One region of the Nocardiopsis sinuspersici genome, then DNA from elsewhere that is predicted to be linked to it. Evidence: riboswitches for the same ligand, from Rfam matches in the RefSeq annotation. Region 1 holds a riboswitch; each other region holds the start of a gene.
The links. A riboswitch is a leader RNA that binds a small molecule or an ion and turns the genes downstream of it on or off. The one in region 1 is predicted to bind cobalamin.
Positions count from the first base shown of each region.

Region 2: linked by a shared signal. The riboswitch ahead of metE (5-methyltetrahydropteroyltriglutamate--homocysteine S-methyltransferase) and the one ahead of NOSIN_RS11550 (nitrite reductase) in region 1 are both predicted to bind cobalamin.
Region 3: linked by a shared signal. The riboswitch ahead of NOSIN_RS23305 (ribonucleoside-diphosphate reductase subunit alpha) and the one ahead of NOSIN_RS11550 (nitrite reductase) in region 1 are both predicted to bind cobalamin.

Region 1 covers NZ_MCOK01000001.1:2,692,281-2,698,344, forward strand. Annotated here, with positions in the region: gene cbiE (precorrin-6y C5,15-methyltransferase (decarboxylating) subunit CbiE) at 1-93, shown strand, start outside; gene cobM (precorrin-4 C(11)-methyltransferase) at 346-1,107, opposite strand; gene NOSIN_RS11540 (precorrin-2 C(20)-methyltransferase) at 1,092-2,597, opposite strand; gene NOSIN_RS11545 (precorrin-8X methylmutase) at 2,594-3,259, opposite strand; gene NOSIN_RS11550 (nitrite reductase) at 3,256-4,215, opposite strand; cobalamin riboswitch at 4,268-4,473, opposite strand; gene NOSIN_RS11555 (DUF1330 domain-containing protein) at 4,631-5,008, opposite strand; gene NOSIN_RS11560 (lysoplasmalogenase) at 5,313-5,999, shown strand.
Region 2 covers NZ_MCOK01000001.1:949,999-956,062, forward strand. Annotated here, with positions in the region: gene NOSIN_RS03990 (polysaccharide deacetylase family protein) at 1-1,133, opposite strand, end outside; gene NOSIN_RS03995 (polysaccharide deacetylase family protein) at 1,244-2,764, opposite strand; cobalamin riboswitch at 3,004-3,196, shown strand; gene metE (5-methyltetrahydropteroyltriglutamate--homocysteine S-methyltransferase) at 3,353-5,671, shown strand; gene NOSIN_RS04005 (hypothetical protein) at 5,917-6,064, opposite strand, start outside.
Region 3 covers NZ_MCOK01000001.1:5,397,746-5,403,809, forward strand. Annotated here, with positions in the region: gene NOSIN_RS23295 (NYN domain-containing protein) at 1-972, shown strand, start outside; gene NOSIN_RS23300 (hypothetical protein) at 1,001-1,573, shown strand; cobalamin riboswitch at 1,990-2,171, shown strand; gene NOSIN_RS23305 (ribonucleoside-diphosphate reductase subunit alpha) at 2,329-4,899, shown strand; gene NOSIN_RS23310 (ribonucleotide-diphosphate reductase subunit beta) at 5,083-6,064, shown strand, end outside.

The DNA of each region.
Region 1 (6,064 bases):
GTCGCCGTCGAGACCACCGCGCCCGTCGGCACGTTCACCGGCTGGACGCCCGCCCGCACGGTCACCCAGTGGTTCCTGGCGGTGCCGTCCTGAACCTCCGCTCGCCTTGGCTCGTGCTCGGGTGCCGCAGGTACGGGGACCCGTCGGCACCCTCGCCACCCCCAGCGGCGCGGGACCGGGTTCACCGGACGAACCCCGGTGGCCGGCCGGGTACGTTGCCGGTGTGACCGGAGCGCTCCCACTCCGGATGATCTTGTGCTTACAGCGAGTCCGGGCGCCGAAGCGGGCTGTAAGTACAAGACCACGGCTCACGGGGCGAGCCGGTGAACCTGTCCGGGCACCGCGCTAGTCGCCGAACCGGGGGCGGGCCGGATCGTAGAGGTGGGACTCACCGCCCGTCGCGGGGTCGAGCGCCCGCCCCACGAGGATCACCGCCGCCTGCCGGAACCCGGCCTCCTCCACCGCGTCGGCGATGGTGGAGACCGTGCCGCGCAGCACCGCCTCACCCGGCTGGCTGGCCCGGTGGACGACGACGACCGGGCAGTCGCCGCCGTACTCGGGCCCGATCTGCGCCATCAGCTCCCGCACCCGCCTGATCGCCAGGTGCAGCACCAGCGTGGCCCGGGTCGCCGCGAACGCCGCCAGTGACTCCGTGTCCGGCATGGCGGTCGAACGGGCCTGGGTCCGGGTCAGCACCACCGACTGGGCCACCAGCGGCACGGTCAGCTCCCGCCCCGCCAGCGCCGAGGCGGCCGCGTACGCGGGCACCCCGGGCGTGACGTCCCACGGGACACCGTGCGCGTCGAGCCGGCGGGTCTGCTCGGCGAGCGCCGAGTAGAGCGACGGATCACCGGAGGTGAGCCGGACGACGTCCCGGCCCGCGGCGTGCGCGGCGACCAGGTGCTCGGTGATGCGGTCGAGGTCCAGGCCCTGGGTGTCCACCGGTTCGGCGCCGGGCGCGCAGTGGGTGAGGACCTCCGGGTCCAGGTACGTGCCGGGGTACAGCACCACGTCGGCCTCGGCGAGCATCCGCGTGGCGCGGACCGTCAGCAGGTCGGCGGCTCCGGGCCCCGCCCCCACGAAGTGCACGGTCACGGCTTCACCCACCTGGGGGTCCAGACACGCCCCGTCCCGGAGACCCGGGTGCCGGACGCGCCGACGATCAGCAGGCAGCGCATGTCGATGGCGGCCGGGTCGAGTTCCCCGAGGGTGGTCACCGTCAGGGACTCGCCGTCCCGTCCGACGTCCCGGCCGACGACGACCACGGTGTCGGGCTCGCGGTGCTCCAGCAGGATCCGGCGGGCGGTGACGATCTGCTCGGTCCGGGACCGGGACGCCGGGTTGTAGACGGCCAGCGCCAGGTCGGCCCCGGCGACGGCGCGCAGCCGCCGCTCGACCACCTCCCACGGTTTGAGGCGGTCCGAGAGGCTCATCACCGCGAAGTCGCCGCCGACCGGAGCGCCCGCCCGGGCCGCGACCGCCTGGACGGCGCTGATCCCCGGCAGCACCCGGACGGGCACGTCCCGGTAGCCGGGGTCCTCGGCCGCCTCGAACACGGCGGTGGCCATGCCGAAGACGCCGGCGTCCCCGCCGGAGACCACGGCGACGCGTTCGCCGTCCCTGGCCAAGTCGAGGGCGAACCGGGCGCGCTGGAGCTCGACGGTGTTGCCGGAGGCGTGCCGGGTGAGTCCGGAGCGCTGCGGGACCCGGTCGACGTAGGGGGCGTAGCCCACCACGTGGTCCACCTCGGCGAGCGCCTCGGAGGCCTCGGGGGTGAGCCAGTGCCCGGGACCGGGGCCCAGGCCGACGACCAGCAGTTCGGCCGCCGGTTCGACGGGCTCGGGGGCCGTCGGCGTCGCCGCGTCGCTCCGCCGGGACCGCTTGCCGTTGCGGCTGTCACCGGTGACCAGCACCAGGGAGAAGTAGGGCACCGTCTCCGGGTCGACCTCCGCGACCGGCAGCCGCCGCTCCCCCTCCATCGAGGCGCGTTCCACGTACACCGCGTGCTCCAGCCGCCCGGCCGCCTCCAGGGCGCTGCGGACGGCCGGGAAGGTCCGGCCCAGCTTCATGATCACGGCCGCGTCGGTGTCCGCCAGGCGGCGGGCCAGTTCCGGTTCGGGCAGGGTGCCGGGCAGCACGGTGAGCACGTCGGTCTGCCGGGCCAGCGGGGCCGCCGCGGCGGCGGTGAACGCCGGGACCCCGGGCACGATCTCGGTCTCGTACCGCTCGGACAGCCGGTCGTGCATGTACATGTACGACCCGTAGAACAGGGGGTCGCCCTCGGAGAGCAGGACGACGTCGAGGCCGGCGTCGAGGTGGGCGGCCAGCCGCGCGGCGGACTCCTCGTAGAAGTCGGCCAGCGCACCCGCGTAACCGCCCGGGTGGTCGGTCGTCCCGGTGGTCACCGGGTAGGTGAGCTGTTCCTCGACGGCCGAGTCCGGGATCAGGGCGTCGGCGATGCGGCGGGCGTTGGACTGCTTGCCGGCTCCGGCGTGGTAGGCGACGACGTCGGCTCCGGCGATGAGCCTGGCCGCCTTGAGGGTGACCAGCTCGGGATCACCGGGTCCGACGCCGACACCGTGGAAACGACCGGTCACTCCTCCTCCTTGGCGAGTGCGTTGAGGGCCGAGGAGGTCATCGCGGAGCCTCCGCGGCGACCATGGGTGGTCACGTAGGGGATGTCGGCGCCGTGCCGGTCGGCGAACTGCGCCAGCGCCTGCTTGGACTCGGCTGCGCCGACGAAGCCGACCGGGCAGCCGACGATCGCGGCCGGGCGCGGGGCGCCGTCGGCCAGCATCTCCAGCAGGTGGAAGAGGGCGGTGGGCGCGTTGCCGACCGCGACCACGGCGCCGTCGAGCAGCGGCTCCCACAGGGACACCGCGGCCGCGGTGCGGGTGGTGCCCCACTCCCGGGCGAGGCCGGGGACCCGCTCGTCGCCGAGGAGGCAGAGCACCTCGTTGCCGCTCGGCAGGCGGTTCCTGGTCACGCCGGCGGCCACCATGGTGGCATCGCACAGGATCGGCGCACCGGCCTGGAGGGCCGAGCGCGCCGCGGGGACCAGGTCGGGGTGGACGAACAGGTCGTCGGCGAGGTCGACCTGGCCGGTGCCGTGGATCATCCGCACGGCGAGCCGTTCCGCGTTGGCGGGCAGGTGGCCGAGCCGGGCCTCGCGCCGGATGACGGCGAAGGAGTCGGTGTAGATGGCGGGCCCGTCGTCGACGTACTCGTAGTGCCGGTTCGGCCGGCGCGGGGTGGTCACCGTGCGCCTCCGGGGACGAGAACGCCGCGCCACGGCGTGACGACGAGTTCGCCGGGGCCCGCGGCGACCGCCTCGTCGGCGAGCGCCTCGGCGGCGGACCGGTCCAGGCCGTCGTCGGGTACGGGAACGTGCCGTGCGCCTTCGGGCAGCGGGCCGTACGGCAGCGGCGGAGCGGGGTCCGGCAGCCGCGGGTCCGGTGGCACCGGGTCGGTCAGCGGCGGCGTGAGCTCGGTGACGTGCCACGGCGCGGTGGGGCCGTCACCGCGCCGCTCCAGGAACTCGTCGGCCAGCCGTACGAGCGCCTCGGCTGCCTCGCCGAGCGGCGTCGGCGGGCCCCAGCCCTCCCCGACCCGCAGTTGGGCGACGTGTGCGTCGAGGGCGACGAGGCCCAGGTCGCAGGAGCGCTCGACCAGGTCACCGCGTCCGTCGTCCAGGACGAACAGGAAGCGTCCTGGAAGGGCGGCGCGGTGCGGTGCGGCGCACAGCAGCCCGTCCAACGCGGCGGCGACGGGACGCAGATCCGCCCTCCCGCCCCTCATCCCCGACGGACGGTCTCCGGACGCGGCGCCCCCCTCGTCTCGGGAGCCCTCGCCCCCGGCCCACCCGTCCGCCAGGCCCGTGCACGGGGAGACCATCACGTTGCGGACCAGCTCGTGGGTGGGCGAGGGCAGCAGACCGGTCCGCTCAAGGGCCCGGAGCGCTTCGGGGGCCAGCCGCCCGTCACGCCCGGGCAGGGCGCGCAGCTGCACGTTGGCCCGGCCGGTGACATGGATCCGTCCGGCGCCGTACTCGTCGGCCACGGCGGCCAGGGCACGCAGCGAGCGGGCCGGGATCCGACCGCCGACGAGCCGGAGCCGGACCAGCAGCCCGTCGTCGGCGGGCCAGGGCCGCAGGGCTCCGGGGCAGCGGTCGCGCCGGGCGCGGAGGGCGGAGGATGGGGGTTCCGTCGGGGACATGCGCGTCCTTCGGGTCAGGGCCCGTTCGCGGGGCCGCGGACGACCTGGCGGCCCGTCACCGCCAGCGCCAGCAGGTCTTCGGACTCGGGCTCGACCGGTGCGGAGCGCCTTCCCGGAGCGATGCTCCAGTGGCTGTCCCGGGAAAGCGTTCCCGGGGCGTGCCCCGCCCGTCACCCTCACCGCTGCGCGTCAGTCCCGGATTCCCACCGGGTTCCCTGCTCCACGGGGTGGAGTTCGACTGGCCCGACGAGGGTAGTACCCCGCCCCCTCCCCTCCTGACCCAGGGTCCCACCATCTCGCGCGAGGGCATGGCAAGGGGCGGACCGCGGCGCCCTGCCGTGGTCGTCCACGGCGGGTTTCCACGGCCCGCCCCGCCGGCCGCGCACGGCCGTCGAACGTGTTCGGAGGGGTCCGTTCAGGAGTTGCGGCCGGAGCCCCAGGGAACGGTCGGCTGGAGCACGGCCTCGGTCAGGGCCTGGGAGCGCAGGTGGGTGATCTCCTGGTATTCGGGATCGGCGACCATACGGCTGAACGTCTCCCGGTCGGGGTAGCGGACGAGCAGTACCGCGTCCCAGTCCTGCCCGTCCTCGGCGACCAGGGGCGTCGCGCCGTCACCGGCGTAGACCAGCTCGGCGCCGTACTTCTTCAGGAAGCGGGCGGTCCGCCGCGAGTACTCCTCGTACGAGGAGCGGCCGTCCGGAGCGAATCGCAACAGGTTGAGCATGACGAAGGGACCGCCCGGGTCCTCCTTCAACATGTCCGCGAGCGCGGATCCTGTGGGGTCGACAGCCATCGCTGACTCCTTGGGTGGTCGAGGGGTGCGAGAAGCGTGGGCGTACCACGGCCGCCATGGTAACCGACTGGTCGGTATGCGCCGTTGGCGGGTTCGTCCACGTCTTCGCCGCGACGCCCCGGACGCTCCCCTCCCCCGAGATCCGCCTCCACCGAACACCGTCGGTGGGCACCGGCGCCCGTTCTCTCCGTGGGACCGCTCGGGTGCGATGGGAACGGCGCAGGCCCGGCACCACTGCCCTCGCGGAACCGCCTCCGGAGCCGGCCCTCCGGGTGCCGCCGGGACGCGACCGTATGATGTCCGGATGATCCCCCGGCCTCTGCCCGCCCGCGCTCTTCTGGCCTCCTTCCTCGTTCTGGCCGCCGTCCACCTGGCTGTCCAGCTGCTGGGCCCCGAGGCCTGGTCGCGACCGACCCAGGTCCTCCTCATGCCGGCCCTGGCCCTGATGGTGCTCGCCGCCACGGAACGGCCCCGGTCCCGGCTGGTGGTGCTGGTGCTGGCGGCCCTGGTCTTCTCCTGGCTCGGCGACGCCCTCCCCGCGCTGGCGGAGGGCGACACCGCCTTCCTCCTGATGGTGGCGGGTTTCCTGGTCGCGCAGGTGGTGTACGTGTGCGCCTTCTGGCCGTACCGGGCCGAGAGCGTGCTCCACCGCCGCCGGTGGCTGCTGGTGCCCTACGCCGGTGCCGTGGCCGCCCTGATGTGGGTGTGCGTCCCGCACACCGGCGTCCTGCTGGTTCCCGTCCTGCTGTACGGGCTGGTGCTGGGGCTGATGGCGGTCGTGTCCACCGGGGTCAACACCTGGACGGCGGTCGGCGGAGCCCTGTTCCTGGCCTCCGACTCCCTCATCGCCCTGCGGTCCTTCGTCCCGGGCCTGGACGTTCCGCAGGGCGGGTTCTGGGTGATGGCCACCTACCTCGCGGCACAGGCGCTCATCGTCCTCGGCGTCCTGAGACGGGTACGCACCCCCGACCTGTCCCGGAGTGCCGTCTGAGGAGGCTTTCCGTCCGCCCGGTGCCCGGCCACCGGCCTCCGGCGGACGGTCTCACGGACACGGCC
Region 2 (6,064 bases), 1.7 Mb from region 1:
TGCTCGTGCAGGTCGTTGTGGCTGCCGATCTCGTGCCCCTCGGCGTAGGCGCGCCGCAGCACGCCGGGCCGGGTCAGGGCCGGGTCGCCGTTCAGGAAGAACGACGCCGTCACGTCCTCCTCCGCCAGCAGGTCCAGCAGGTGCGGTGTCGTCTTGGCCGGGCCGTCGTCGAAGGTCAGCGCGACGCACTTGTCCTTCGCGCAGTCCACGTCCGTGCCACCGGAAGAGACCACCCCCGGCACCCCCGGGGAAGGGCCCGGGGCGTTGCTCGGGGCCTCCACCGCCAGTACGGGATCCTCCGCCAGCGACGCCCTCCGCGCCCGCTCACCCAGGTCGGACAGCAGCGGCAGGGCCTTTTCCGAGGGCACGACCGCGACCATCCGCCCCGGCTCCGACGTCGGCGGATGGCCCTCCACGACCGGGGACAGGTGACCGTCGTCGAACTCCACGACCAGGTCCCCGTCGGTGTTGAACCCCATCGAGTCGTACGTGCGCATCACCGGGTGCAGGCTCTCCACGTCCACGTCCGGATCCCCGGCGAACGCCTCGCGCACGATCCCGTTGAGCTTCTCCAGCGCCGCGTCGTCGGCCAGCAGCTCCGTGGCGTACGCGGTGTGGCCGGTGGCCGTGTCGTACCAGTACGTCCCGTATCCCTGACGCAGCCCGTGGTAGTCCTCCTCGGTCCGCACCAGACGCACGCCCAGCACACCGTGCCCGGCGGCGGCCACCTCCCACCCGATGCCCAGGCTCACCGGGTCCCGGCTGGCGCCGCGGAAGTCCCGTACCTCCTGGTCCACCCGCGCGGCCAGCCCCCGGGAGAAGGCCTCGGCCCCCTCGAACCGGGGGTAGGCGACGTCGACCTCCAGGCCCTCCGGCTTGTACGGGTGGTCCGCGAAGTCGCCCGCGTCACCGCGCCACTCGGTGACCCCCTCACCCGGCTCGTCCAACAGGACCGTGATCAGCTCCGGATCCTCGACCCCGGAGGTGGCCTCCTGGACGCCACAGGCCGCCAGCGGCAGGACCAGCGCCGCCAGCACGGCCGCGGGCCACAGCGGTCTGCGCTCCCGCGGTCCGCGCCTTCCGTCCACCGGACACCGGACGGCCTCGCTCGGACGAACTCGGGTCGACGACAACACCGGACTCCCTCATCCCTGCGCGGAGGCTGACGTGGCTGATGGGAGCAACATAGAGGACGTCGTGCCCGGTCCCGTGGAGGTGACCGCATGTGGTCACCGTCACATGCCTAGGCGTCGGCCCGGGCGTCCTCCTCGGGAGTGTCGGGAACCCCGTCGCGGTAGGTCTCGCCGGGGGTCGTGGTTCCGAGCAGTTGGGACACGGTGACCATGGTGTACCCGCGCGCGTCCAGCTCCTCGATGACCGAGCCGGCGGCGTCGATGGTGGTGCCGTGGATGTCGTGCATGAGGATGATCGCGCCCTCCGAGGCGCCCTTCAGCACCCGGTCGCGGACCGTCGAGGCGTCCCGGTCCTTCCAGTCGAGGGTGTCCACACTCCACAGGATCTGGGCCAGGCCCATGTCGGCGGTCACCGACGCCACGCCGTCGTCGGTGGAGCCGTACGGCGGACGCATCAGGTTCATGGGGTATCCCGTCTCGCGGTACACCAGCGCCTGCACGGTGTTCAGGTCCGAACGCACCCGGCCCGCGCCCAGAGCGGCCAGGTCGGGGTGGTTCAGGGTGTGGTTGGCCAGCTCGTGCCCCTCGGCGTAGGCGCGCCGCACCGTGTGCGGGTGCTCCATGACCGGGTGGCCGGTGAGGAAGAAGGTGGCCCGCGCGTCGTGCTCGGCCAGGACGTCCAGCAGCTCGGAGGTGCGTCCGCCGGGGCCGTCGTCGTAGGTCAGCGCCACGCACTTGGTGTCGGGGTCGGAGCAGTCGACGCCGTCGTCGGTCGGGCTCAGCTCCCCGGGCACGGGAGCGTCACCACCGCCGTCCCCGCCGGCCGGGGGCGGGGTGGGGATCTCGAAGTCCTCGACGCCCACGGTCGCCGCGTCGCGCACGCGCGCGCCCAGTTCGGACAGCAGCGCCCCGGCCCTTTCCGCGTCGACCACCGCGTACGCGCGGCCCTCCGACGCGGCCGCGACCTGTCCGGCGTCGAACTCCACGACCAGGTCCCCGTCGGGGTTGAACCCCATCGAGTCGTACAGGGAGCTGATCGGGTGGAGGCCGCCGTCTTTGCCGCCCACCGTCTCGCGCACCAGGGCGTTGAGCTCCTCCAGCTCCTCCTGTCCGGCGATCAGGGCGGTGGAGGGGTGGTGCTGGGCGGTGGCGGTGTCGTACCAGTAGGTGGTGTACCCCTCCTTGGAGCCCTCGGAGTCGGTCTCGACCCGTGTCATCCGGACCCCCACCAGGCCGTCGCCCGCCGTGGTCAGGTTCCAGTCCGCCTCGAAGGAGACCGCGCCGGGACTCGCGGCCTCGAAGGCGCGCACCTCGGCGTCGAGCTCGCGCTTCAGGAAGTCGGCCAGCGGCTCGGCGTTGGGGATGACAGGGTAGGTCACCGAGGCGGGGATCCCGCCGTCGTAGGCCAGTTCGGCCTCCCCGACACCCACCACGTCCGCCGCGTCCACCACGGTCAGCCCGTCGGGGCCGCCCTCGGCCCGGGGCGGCGCCTTCTTCTCCTCGGCGGCGGCCGCCGGTGCCTCGTCCGCCGGCGGACCGGCCTCGTCGGAGGGCCGGGCCGCCAGTAACACCATTCCCGCCAGAACCAGTAGCGCTACCAGAACCGTGATCAGGGGGTGGTCCGGGTCCATGGTCGGATGGGAGTGCTTCTTCACCAGGGGATCTCCGCGCTCATCGTCGAACGAACGTCCGCGGGGAGAGACAGGGGAGACTCGCCCGCGCGACGTTTCACATCGGGTGTGATGCCGGTCGTGCGGCAGGGGTTCACGCCGTGGGGCCGGACACAGGGGGTGTACGCCGGGTACAGGGGCGAGGGGTCTCCCTATACTTGCAGCCGTGGAAGGTACACGCGCCACCCCGCGGTCGGGACGGTACCCGGTGGGGAGGGGCGTGTCGCAAGAGGGAACCCGGTGCGAATCCGGGACTGCCCCGCAGCGGTATGGGGGAACGAGCGTCGCCACAAGCACTGGTAGTCCGGTCGGAAAGGTCGGAAACCGGGAAGCGGCGGCCAGTAGGAGGAACGGTGTCCGCACCGTCCGAGCCCCCGAGTCCGAAGACCTGCCTCCACCCGGCGGCGCACCCGTGCCGCCGGTGGTCCCGCGCCCCGAGGGAGGGCCGAGGACGGCGGCGGGTGTGCGCTCACGGCGCGTTCACCGGCGGGTCCGCTCCTCGCTCCGCCTCGTGGCCGGTACCCGGCTTTCGACGAGGGAGAGAAGCTCATGACCGAGACACCCAGGCCCGCGGAGGCCCCCGCCTCCCCGGACGCGTCCCCACCTCCCGCCTCCGTGCGCTCCACCGTGCACGGCTACCCGCGTATCGGCCCCCACCGGGAGCTCAAGCGCGCCAGCGAGTCCTACTGGAGGGGCGGGACCAGCGCCCAGGAGCTGGACGCGGTCGCGGCCGACCTGCGCCGGGGCGTCTACGCCCAGCTGCGCGAGGCCGGCGTGGACGACATCCCGTCCAACACCTTCTCCTACTACGACCACGTCCTGGACACCGCGGTCCTGTTCGACCTGGTCCCCCCGCGCTTCGCCCCGCCCGCCGCCGCGGACGACCGGGACGAGGAGCTGCGCCGCTACTTCGCCCTCGCCCGCGGCGAGCAGGGAGCCCTGCCGCTGGAGATGACCAAGTGGTTCGACACCAACTACCACTACCTGGTCCCCGAGCTGTCACCGAGCACCCGTCCCCGCCTGGTCGGGGACAAGCCCGTCGCCGAGTTCCGCGAGGCCGCCGAGGCGGGGTTCCACACCCGCCCGGTCCTGGTCGGCCCGCTCACCTTCCTGATGCTGGCCAAGGCCGCCGACGACGCTCCCGAGGGGTGGGAGCCCATCGTCCTGCTCGACCAGCTCCTGGACGCCTACGCCCGGCTCCTCGGCGAGCTGCGGGCCGCCGGCGCCACCGAGGTCCAACTGGACGAGCCGATCCTGGCCACCGACGAGGGCCGTGCCGCCGTCGGCCGCCTGGAGCGCGCCTACCAGCGCCTGGGCTCCCTCTCCGACCGTCCCGCCCTGCTGGTCTCCACCTACTTCGGCTCCATCGGCGCGCCCGCCCTGCGCGTCCTCAAGGACTCCCCGGTCGAGGCCGTGGGCCTGGACCTGGTCACCGACGACGAGGGCGTGGACGACCTGGTACAGGTCTCCGGCCTGGGGGCCACCCGCCTGGTCGCGGGCGTGGTCGAGGGCCGCAACGTCTGGCGCACCGACGTCCCGGCCGCCGCGGCCACGCTCGGCACACTGCTCGCCCTCACCGACGAGCTCACCGTGAGCACCTCCTGCTCCCTGCTGCACGTGCCCCTGGACCTGGAGGCCGAGACCTCCCTGGCCCCCGGGCTGCGCGAAGCCCTGGCCTTCGCCAGGCAGAAGGCGGAGGAGGTGGCCCTGCTCGGCCGCGTGCTCTCCGAGGGCGCCGAGGCCGAGCACACCGGAGGGGGCGGCGTCCGTCCCCCGGCCTTCACCGACGCCCGCGTGCGCGCGCGCCTCGACGCGCTGGGCCCGGAGGCCTACGAGCGCCCCCAGGACCGGGGCAGGCCCACGGAGATCCCGCTCACCACGACCACGATCGGATCGTTCCCGCAGACCCCGGAGCTGCGCCGCGCCCGTGCCGCGCACCGCCGGGGAGAGCTGTCCGAGGACGCCTACAAGCAGATCCTGCGCGAGGAGATCGACCGGGTCGTCGCACTCCAGGAGGAGATCGGCCTGGACGTGCTCGTGCACGGCGAACCCGAGCGCAACGACATGGTCCAGTACTTCGCCGAGCAGTTGGAGGGCTACGCCACCACCTCGAACGGCTGGGTGCAGTCCTACGGCTCGCGGTGCGTGCGCCCGCCGATCCTGTTCGGCGACGTCTCGCGCCCCGAGCCGATGACGGTCGAGTGGACCACCTACGCCCAGTCGCGCACCGACAAGCCGGTCAAGGGCATGCTGACCGGACCGGTGACCATGCTCGCCTGGTCGTTCGTGCGCACCGACCAGCCGCTGGGCGAGACCGCCCGCCAGGTGGGCCTCGCACTGCGCGACGAGGCCGCCGACCTGGAACGCGCCGGGATCCGCCACATCCAGGTGGACGAGGCGGCCCTGCGCGAGCTGCTGCCGCTGCGGGAGGAGCGGCGCGGGGAGTACCTGGACTGGGCGGTGGGATCCTTCCGCCTGGCCACCTCTGGGGTGTCGCCGTCCACGACCGTCCACACGCACATGTGCTACTCGGAGTTCGGGCTGATCGTCGACGGGATCGAGGCCCTGGACGCCGACGTCACCAGCGTGGAGGCCGCCCGCTCGCGCATGGAACTGGTACGCGACCTCGGGGAGCGCGGCTACAAGCGCGGGATCGGCCCGGGCGTGTACGACATCCACTCGCCGAGGGTGCCCCCGGTGGAGGAGGTCGAGGACGCGCTGCGGCTGGCGGTCGCGCACATCGACGCCGGAAACCTGTGGGTCAACCCGGACTGCGGCCTCAAGACGCGCGGCTACGCCGAGGTCGAACAGGCCCTGCGCAACATGGTGGAGGCGGCCCGCCGGGTACGCGCCGACCTGCGCCGGTGAGGTGACCGGAAAAGGTGCGCGCCGACCCGCACCACGCGCCGTGATCCCGTACTCGTAGCGCGCCCGGAGCGGCGAACCCCGCCACGGGTACGGGATCACCGGGGGCCGGAGCCCTCCGGCCCCACCGGCGACGCCTCCGGCCGGCCACCGGGTCCGGGCCGCGCACGGCCGGGGAGGGCGGTACGGGAGAGGGGCCGCGGCGAACGCCGCGGCCCCTCTCCCCACGCCATGCCGTCCGGGGACGGTCAGGTGCCGACCACGGCCAGCGCGTCGGCGCCGGCGTTGAGCATGATCTCCTCGACGTTGTCGGGCATGACCAGGTCCTCCGAGGAGTCCTCCTCGCCGAAGGGCGGGTGCAGCTGGTACTCGATCCGGATGTTGAGGTTGGCGGTG
Region 3 (6,064 bases), 2.7 Mb from region 1:
TTCGCCGGGACCGGCGGGCAGCCCGTCCCCCAGGGCAACGCCATGGACCAGTTGCGCGCCATGCGCCGGAGCCTGGCCCAGCAGCAGCGCGGAGGCGACCACCTGGCCGGATCCGGCGCGGACGGCCAGCAGCACGGGGCCATCGACGCCAACGGGTTCCCCTCCGGAGGGCAGCCCCCGCCGAACGTGGGGGGCAACGGCGCCTATCCCGGTGCCCCGATGACCGGGGGCCACCCGGCTCCGAACGGCCAGGGGGGATATCCCCCCACCGGGAGCCACCCGTCGATGCGCGGCGCCGACCAGTCGGGCTACGGGCTGCCGGCGAGACCGGGACCCGGCCAGGGACAGCACATGACGGGGCCGCAACAGGCCTTCAACGGCGGGACCGGCTCTCAGCAGTCCTTCGCGCACGAGACCGGGGCGCAGCGCTCGTTCGCCCAGGACGGGCAGCACGGACAGCCGGGGCACACACCACCGCAGAGAAACGGACCACCACAGGACCCCAGGTTCGGTGCCGGGGACAATCCCGGCTTCGGGGGTGCGTCCGACGCAAACCCTACCTATGGGACCAGTACGGAAACTGACACCGCCCACCGCGGTGGGGCGGTCTCCTCCTACGGAGGGCCGCCGCCTACTGGTCCCGAGCACGCCGACCGGTTCGACGCCGGCCACTACCAGGAACCGCGTCCCAGTCCTGGATATCCCCAGCAGACGCACTCCGGCGCGCATACCGTTGACGAAGCGGTGCATGTTGCGCACAAAGAAGGGAACGACTTCGCGGAGTCGATCGCTCGCGAGGCGCCCGCTCTGTGGGTCGAGGCCGTCCTCGCCCGCAGACCCAGGATGCCCTCCGACCTGGAGGCGCGTCTGCTTCAGGGCTCCTCGCTGCCGATCGACCACCTGTTGCGTGACGAGGTTCGGGACGGACTGCGCCAGGGGTTCTGGCAGGCACTGGAGCGCGCCAGACCCTGACCTTGAGCATGGGAGTGCGAGTAGGGGGATGGGGGCGATGCGGTTGACCCACGTGACGACGGCAGAACTCGACCGTTTGGAATTCCACGCCGTTCGGTCGGGTGAGCACGGACCGGTCGCCGCCCAACTCCTGGACCTGGCCAACCAGGTCGACGCCGGAAGCGAGATCTCCCGCGCGGAGCTGTTCGTGCGCGCGGGAGAACAGTGGGAGATCGCCCAGGAGTTCGAGCGCGCCTGCGCCGCCTACCAGCGGGCGATCGACGACGGAGGGCCCACGGTGATCGACGCGCGCGCACTCAGCGCCGGGGCCCTGCTGCACCTGGACGAGTCCGAGCAGGCCTACGCGCACCTCAAGCGCCTGGAGGCGGAGGATCCCCCGGGCCTGCAGACCTACATCCACGTCGCCGAGGCGCTGTACGCCCACGACGACATGGAGGGGGCCGAGCGGTGGGCGACGGTCGGCGCGGGCCGCTTCCTCGGCCTGGCCTCCTCGCCCTACGTCCGCGACCTCCTGATGGAACTGCTGCGGATCCGTTTCCGCATCCGCGTCGACCTGGGGCTGGACGAGGACGCCCTGGACCGGCGGCTCGACGAGGGGTGACCGCCGCCCGAACCCCTCGGGTCGGCGGGGAAGCAGGCGGGTGAGCTTTCCGACGTCCACGGGGGGCGTGCGACACGCCCGGAGCCGGCCGCCGACGCGTGCCGTCCCCGCGCAGGGCCCTTGCAGGCGGCCTCCGGACGGGGTGCGCCGGGTTCCGCGAACGCACCCGAGCCGTGCCGCAGGCGGGTTCTCCGGGCCCGTGGAGGACGCCTCGGCGCGGGCGGCCCCGGCGACGTCCTAGGCTGTGTCGAGTCACCCCCGAACGTTGCCCCACGAGGCGTGATCCCTGCGGTGAGCGGGTGGAAACGGGCCCCGATACCACGCTCTGAGTGTGTGTCCGACAGTCGTCGAAGCATCTGAGAAATCAGTGACACGCCATCATCTTGCGGTGTTCCAACCCTCCATCCCCTAGATGTAGTATCTCTCCCGCTGGTGGTTCACCTCCTGGGGTGAGGCAAGAGGGAATCCGGTGCGAAACCGGGGCTGCCCCGCAGCGGTGAGTGGAGACGAGGCCGCCACAGGCGCCGGGAACCCCCGAGGACATCCCGGAGCGGTGACCTCCACAAGCCCGAAGACCTGCCACCGGTGCGCACGTGAGCGTGTGCCGACGACGGGGCTTCGAGGGTGAGCCGCCGCGATCCACCGGTCGACGACCGTACGCACCCAGTGCGCCGGTCCACCGGTGGGCGCCGTGCGCCTCGCATCTCGGTCCCCTCCCCGCCGGGACTCTTCTATTGAGGTTTTGGAGCCGCTGTATGACCCTTGACGTCGAAGCCGTGCCCGCATCCGTTCGGTCCGCACCGACCAACGACGGCAGTCCCCCCGCCGCCGTCGACCGGATCGAGCACGTCGTGGCCGAGGCCTGCGCGCGGCTCACCGGTGTTTCGGCGGAGAAGGTCCTCACCGAGGCCCGTCGCGGCTTCTACCCCGGGATGTCCGACGCCGAGATCGAGCTGGCCCTGGTCATGGCCGCCCGCAGCTTCGTCGAGGTGGACCCCGACTACTCTTACGTGGCCGCCCGCCTGCTGCTGGACAAGCTGCGCCGCGAGGCCCTCACCTTCATCAGCGGCTCCCCCGACGCCGCCGGCCAGTCCGAGATGGGCGAGCGCTACGCCTCCTACCTCGCCGCCTACGTCAGCCGCGGCATCGACCTCGGCCAGCTCGACCCGGCGCTGGCCGGGTTCGACCTGGACCGCCTGGGCGCCGCGCTGCGCCCCGAGCGCGACGAGCAGTTCACCTTCCTCGGCATCCAGACCCTCTACGACCGCTACTTCCTGCACAGCGACGAGGTCCGCTACGAGCTGCCGCAGGCGTTCTTCATGCGCGTGGCCATGGGCCTGGCCCTCAACGAGGACGACCGCGAGGCCCGCGCCATCGAGTTCTACGAGCTGCTGTCCTCGTTCGACTTCATGGCCTCCACGCCCACCCTGTTCAACTCGGGCACCGTGCGGGCGCAGCTGTCCTCCTGCTTCCTCACCACCGTCGGCGACGACCTGCAGGCCATCTTCCACGGCATCAGCAACAACGCGATGCTGTCCAAGTACTCCGGCGGCCTCGGCAACGACTGGACCCCGGTGCGCGGCCTGGGCTCGCACATCCGCGGGACCAACGGCAAGAGCCAGGGCGTCGTCCCGTTCCTGAAGATCGCCAACGACACCGCCGTCGCGGTCAACCAGGGTGGCAAGCGCAAGGGCGCCGTCTGCGCCTACCTGGAGACCTGGCACATCGACATCGAGGAGTTCCTCGACCTCCGCAAGAACACCGGTGACGAGCGCCGCCGCACCCACGACATGAACACCGCGAACTGGGTTCCGGACCTGTTCATGAAGCGCGTGGAGCAGGGCGGCACCTGGACCCTGTTCTCGCCGGACGAGGTCCCCGAGCTGCACGACAAGTACGGCACCGAGTTCGCCGAGGCCTACGTCCGCTACGAGGCCGAGGCCGAGGCCGGGCGGATCAAGGTCTCCAAGAAGATCCCGGCCGTCGACCTGTGGCGGCGCATGCTCACCATGCTGTTCGAGACCGGCCACCCGTGGATCGCCTTCAAGGACCCGGCCAACCTGCGCTCGCCGCAGCAGCACGCGGGCGTGGTGCACTCCTCCAACCTGTGCACCGAGATCACGCTGAACACCAGCGCCGACGAGGTCGCGGTCTGCAACCTGGGCTCGGTCAACCTGGCCCAGCACGTGGGCCCGGACGGCCTGGACGTCGAGCGCCTGCGCGGCACCGTCCGCACCGCCGTGCGCATGCTCGACAACGTCATCGACGTGAACTTCTACACGATCCCCGAGGCGCGCCGCGCGAACATGCGCCACCGCCCCGTGGGCCTGGGCCTGATGGGCTTCCAGGACGCCCTGTTCAAGCTGCGCACGCCCTTCGCCTCCGAGGGCGCGGTGACGTTCGCCGACGAGAGCATGGAGCTGATCAGCTACTACGCCATCGAGGCCTCCATGGAGCTGGCCTCCGAGCGCGGCTCCTACGAGAGCTTCGAGGGCTCGCTGTGGAGCCGGGGCGTGCTGCCGATCGACTCGCTGCGGCTGCTGGCCGAGGCGCGTGAGGGCGACCTGGACATGGACCGGGGCGAGACCCTGGACTGGGACTCGCTGCGCGAGCGCGTCAAGGCCACCGGCATGCGCAACTCCAACGTGATGGCGATCGCCCCGACCGCGACCATCGCCAACATCACCGGCGTGGGCCAGTCGATCGAGCCGGTCTACCGCAACCTGTACGTCAAGTCGAACATGTCCGGCGACTTCACCGTGGTCAACCCCTACCTGGTGCGCGACCTCAAGGCGCGCGGGCTGTGGGACGACGACATGGTCTCCGCGCTGAAGATGCACGACGGCAGCCTCGGCGCCGTCGACCGTGTCCCGGACGACCTCAAGGCCCTGTACGCCACCGCGTTCGAGATCGACCCGGAGTGGCTGGTGGACGCCGGCTCGCGCCGTCAGAAGTGGATCGACCAGGCCCAGTCGCTGAACCTGTACATGGCGGCGCCCAGCGGCAGGAAGCTCGACTCCCTGTACCGCCGTGCGTGGCGTTCCGGCCTCAAGACCACCTACTACCTGCGTTCGCAGAGCGCCACGCACGTGGAGAAGAGCACGCTCAAGGGCACCGACGGCCGCCTCAACGCGGTCGCCGCCACCCCGGGGGCCGGCCCCTCCGCCTCGCCCGCGCCGTCCCCGAGCCCGAGCCCGGCACCGGCCCCCTCCCCGAACCCGGCGCCCGGCACCGGCGGCGCGAGCGCCGCGGAGGAGGACGAGTTCGAGGTCGTCGACGGCCAGGCCTGCTCGATCGACGACCCCGAGTGCGAGGCCTGCCAGTAACCCCGCCGCTCCGGCGGCCGGGCGCCCCTCCCGGGCGAACGGCCGCCGGCGGCCGGGCGGGTCCGGTTCCGGACCGCCCCTCGCCCCTTCCGGGCGACGGCCCACGGGCCGCGGAGCCTCCTCCGCGGCCCCGCCCCAGAAACGACGTGCCCGGCACGGCCGGAGAACGGAAGAAACCCCAGGATGACCGCAGTTTCCGAGAACAGCGCGAGCACCACCAGCGGCCTCGGTGAGATCGAACGCGACGCCGAGCGCGTCAACGTCGACGACAAGGCGATGATCAACGCGCGCGCCGACGTCAACCAGCTGCTCCCGCTCAAGTACACGTGGGCGTGGGACAAGTACCTCGCGGGCTGCAACAACCACTGGATGCCCACCGAGGTCGCCATGCAGGCCGACATCGCGCTGTGGAAGTCCCAGGACGGGCTGACCGAGGACGAGCGCCTGATGCTCAAGCGCAACCTCGGCTTCTTCGCCACCGCCGAGTCGCTGGTGGCCAACAACATCGTGCTGGCCGTGTACCGCCAGCTCACCAACCCCGAGTGCCGCCAGTACCTGCTGCGCCAGGCCTTCGAGGAGGCGGTGCACACCCACACCTTCCAGTACATCTGCGAGAGCCTCGGCCTGGACGAGGGCGAGCTGTTCAACATGTACCGGGAGGTCCCGTCGATCACGGCCAAGGACGCCTGGGCGCTCAAGTACACCCAGAACCTGGAGGACCCGGAGTTCCGCACGGGGACCCCGGAGGCCGACCAGGCGTTCCTGCGCGACCTGGTGGCCTTCTACGTGATCTTCGAGGGCATGTGGTTCTACACCGGCTTCGCGCAGATCCTGTCGCTGGGCCGGCGCAACAAGATGGTCGGCATCGCCGAGCAGTACCAGTACATCCTGCGCGACGAGTCGATCCACCTGAACTTCGGCATCGACGTGATCAACCAGATCAAGATCGAGAACCCGCACCTGTGGGGCGAGGAGTTCCAGGCCGAGGTCAGGGGGATGCTCGCCGAGGCCTGCGAGCTGGAGGTGGCCTACGGCCGCGAGACCATGCCGCGCGGCGTGCTCGGCCTCAACTCGGAGCTGTGCGAGAGGTACATGCACTTCATCACCGACCGCCGCGCCGAGCAGATCGGCCTGGCGCCCATCTTCGGTGAGACGGAGAACCCGT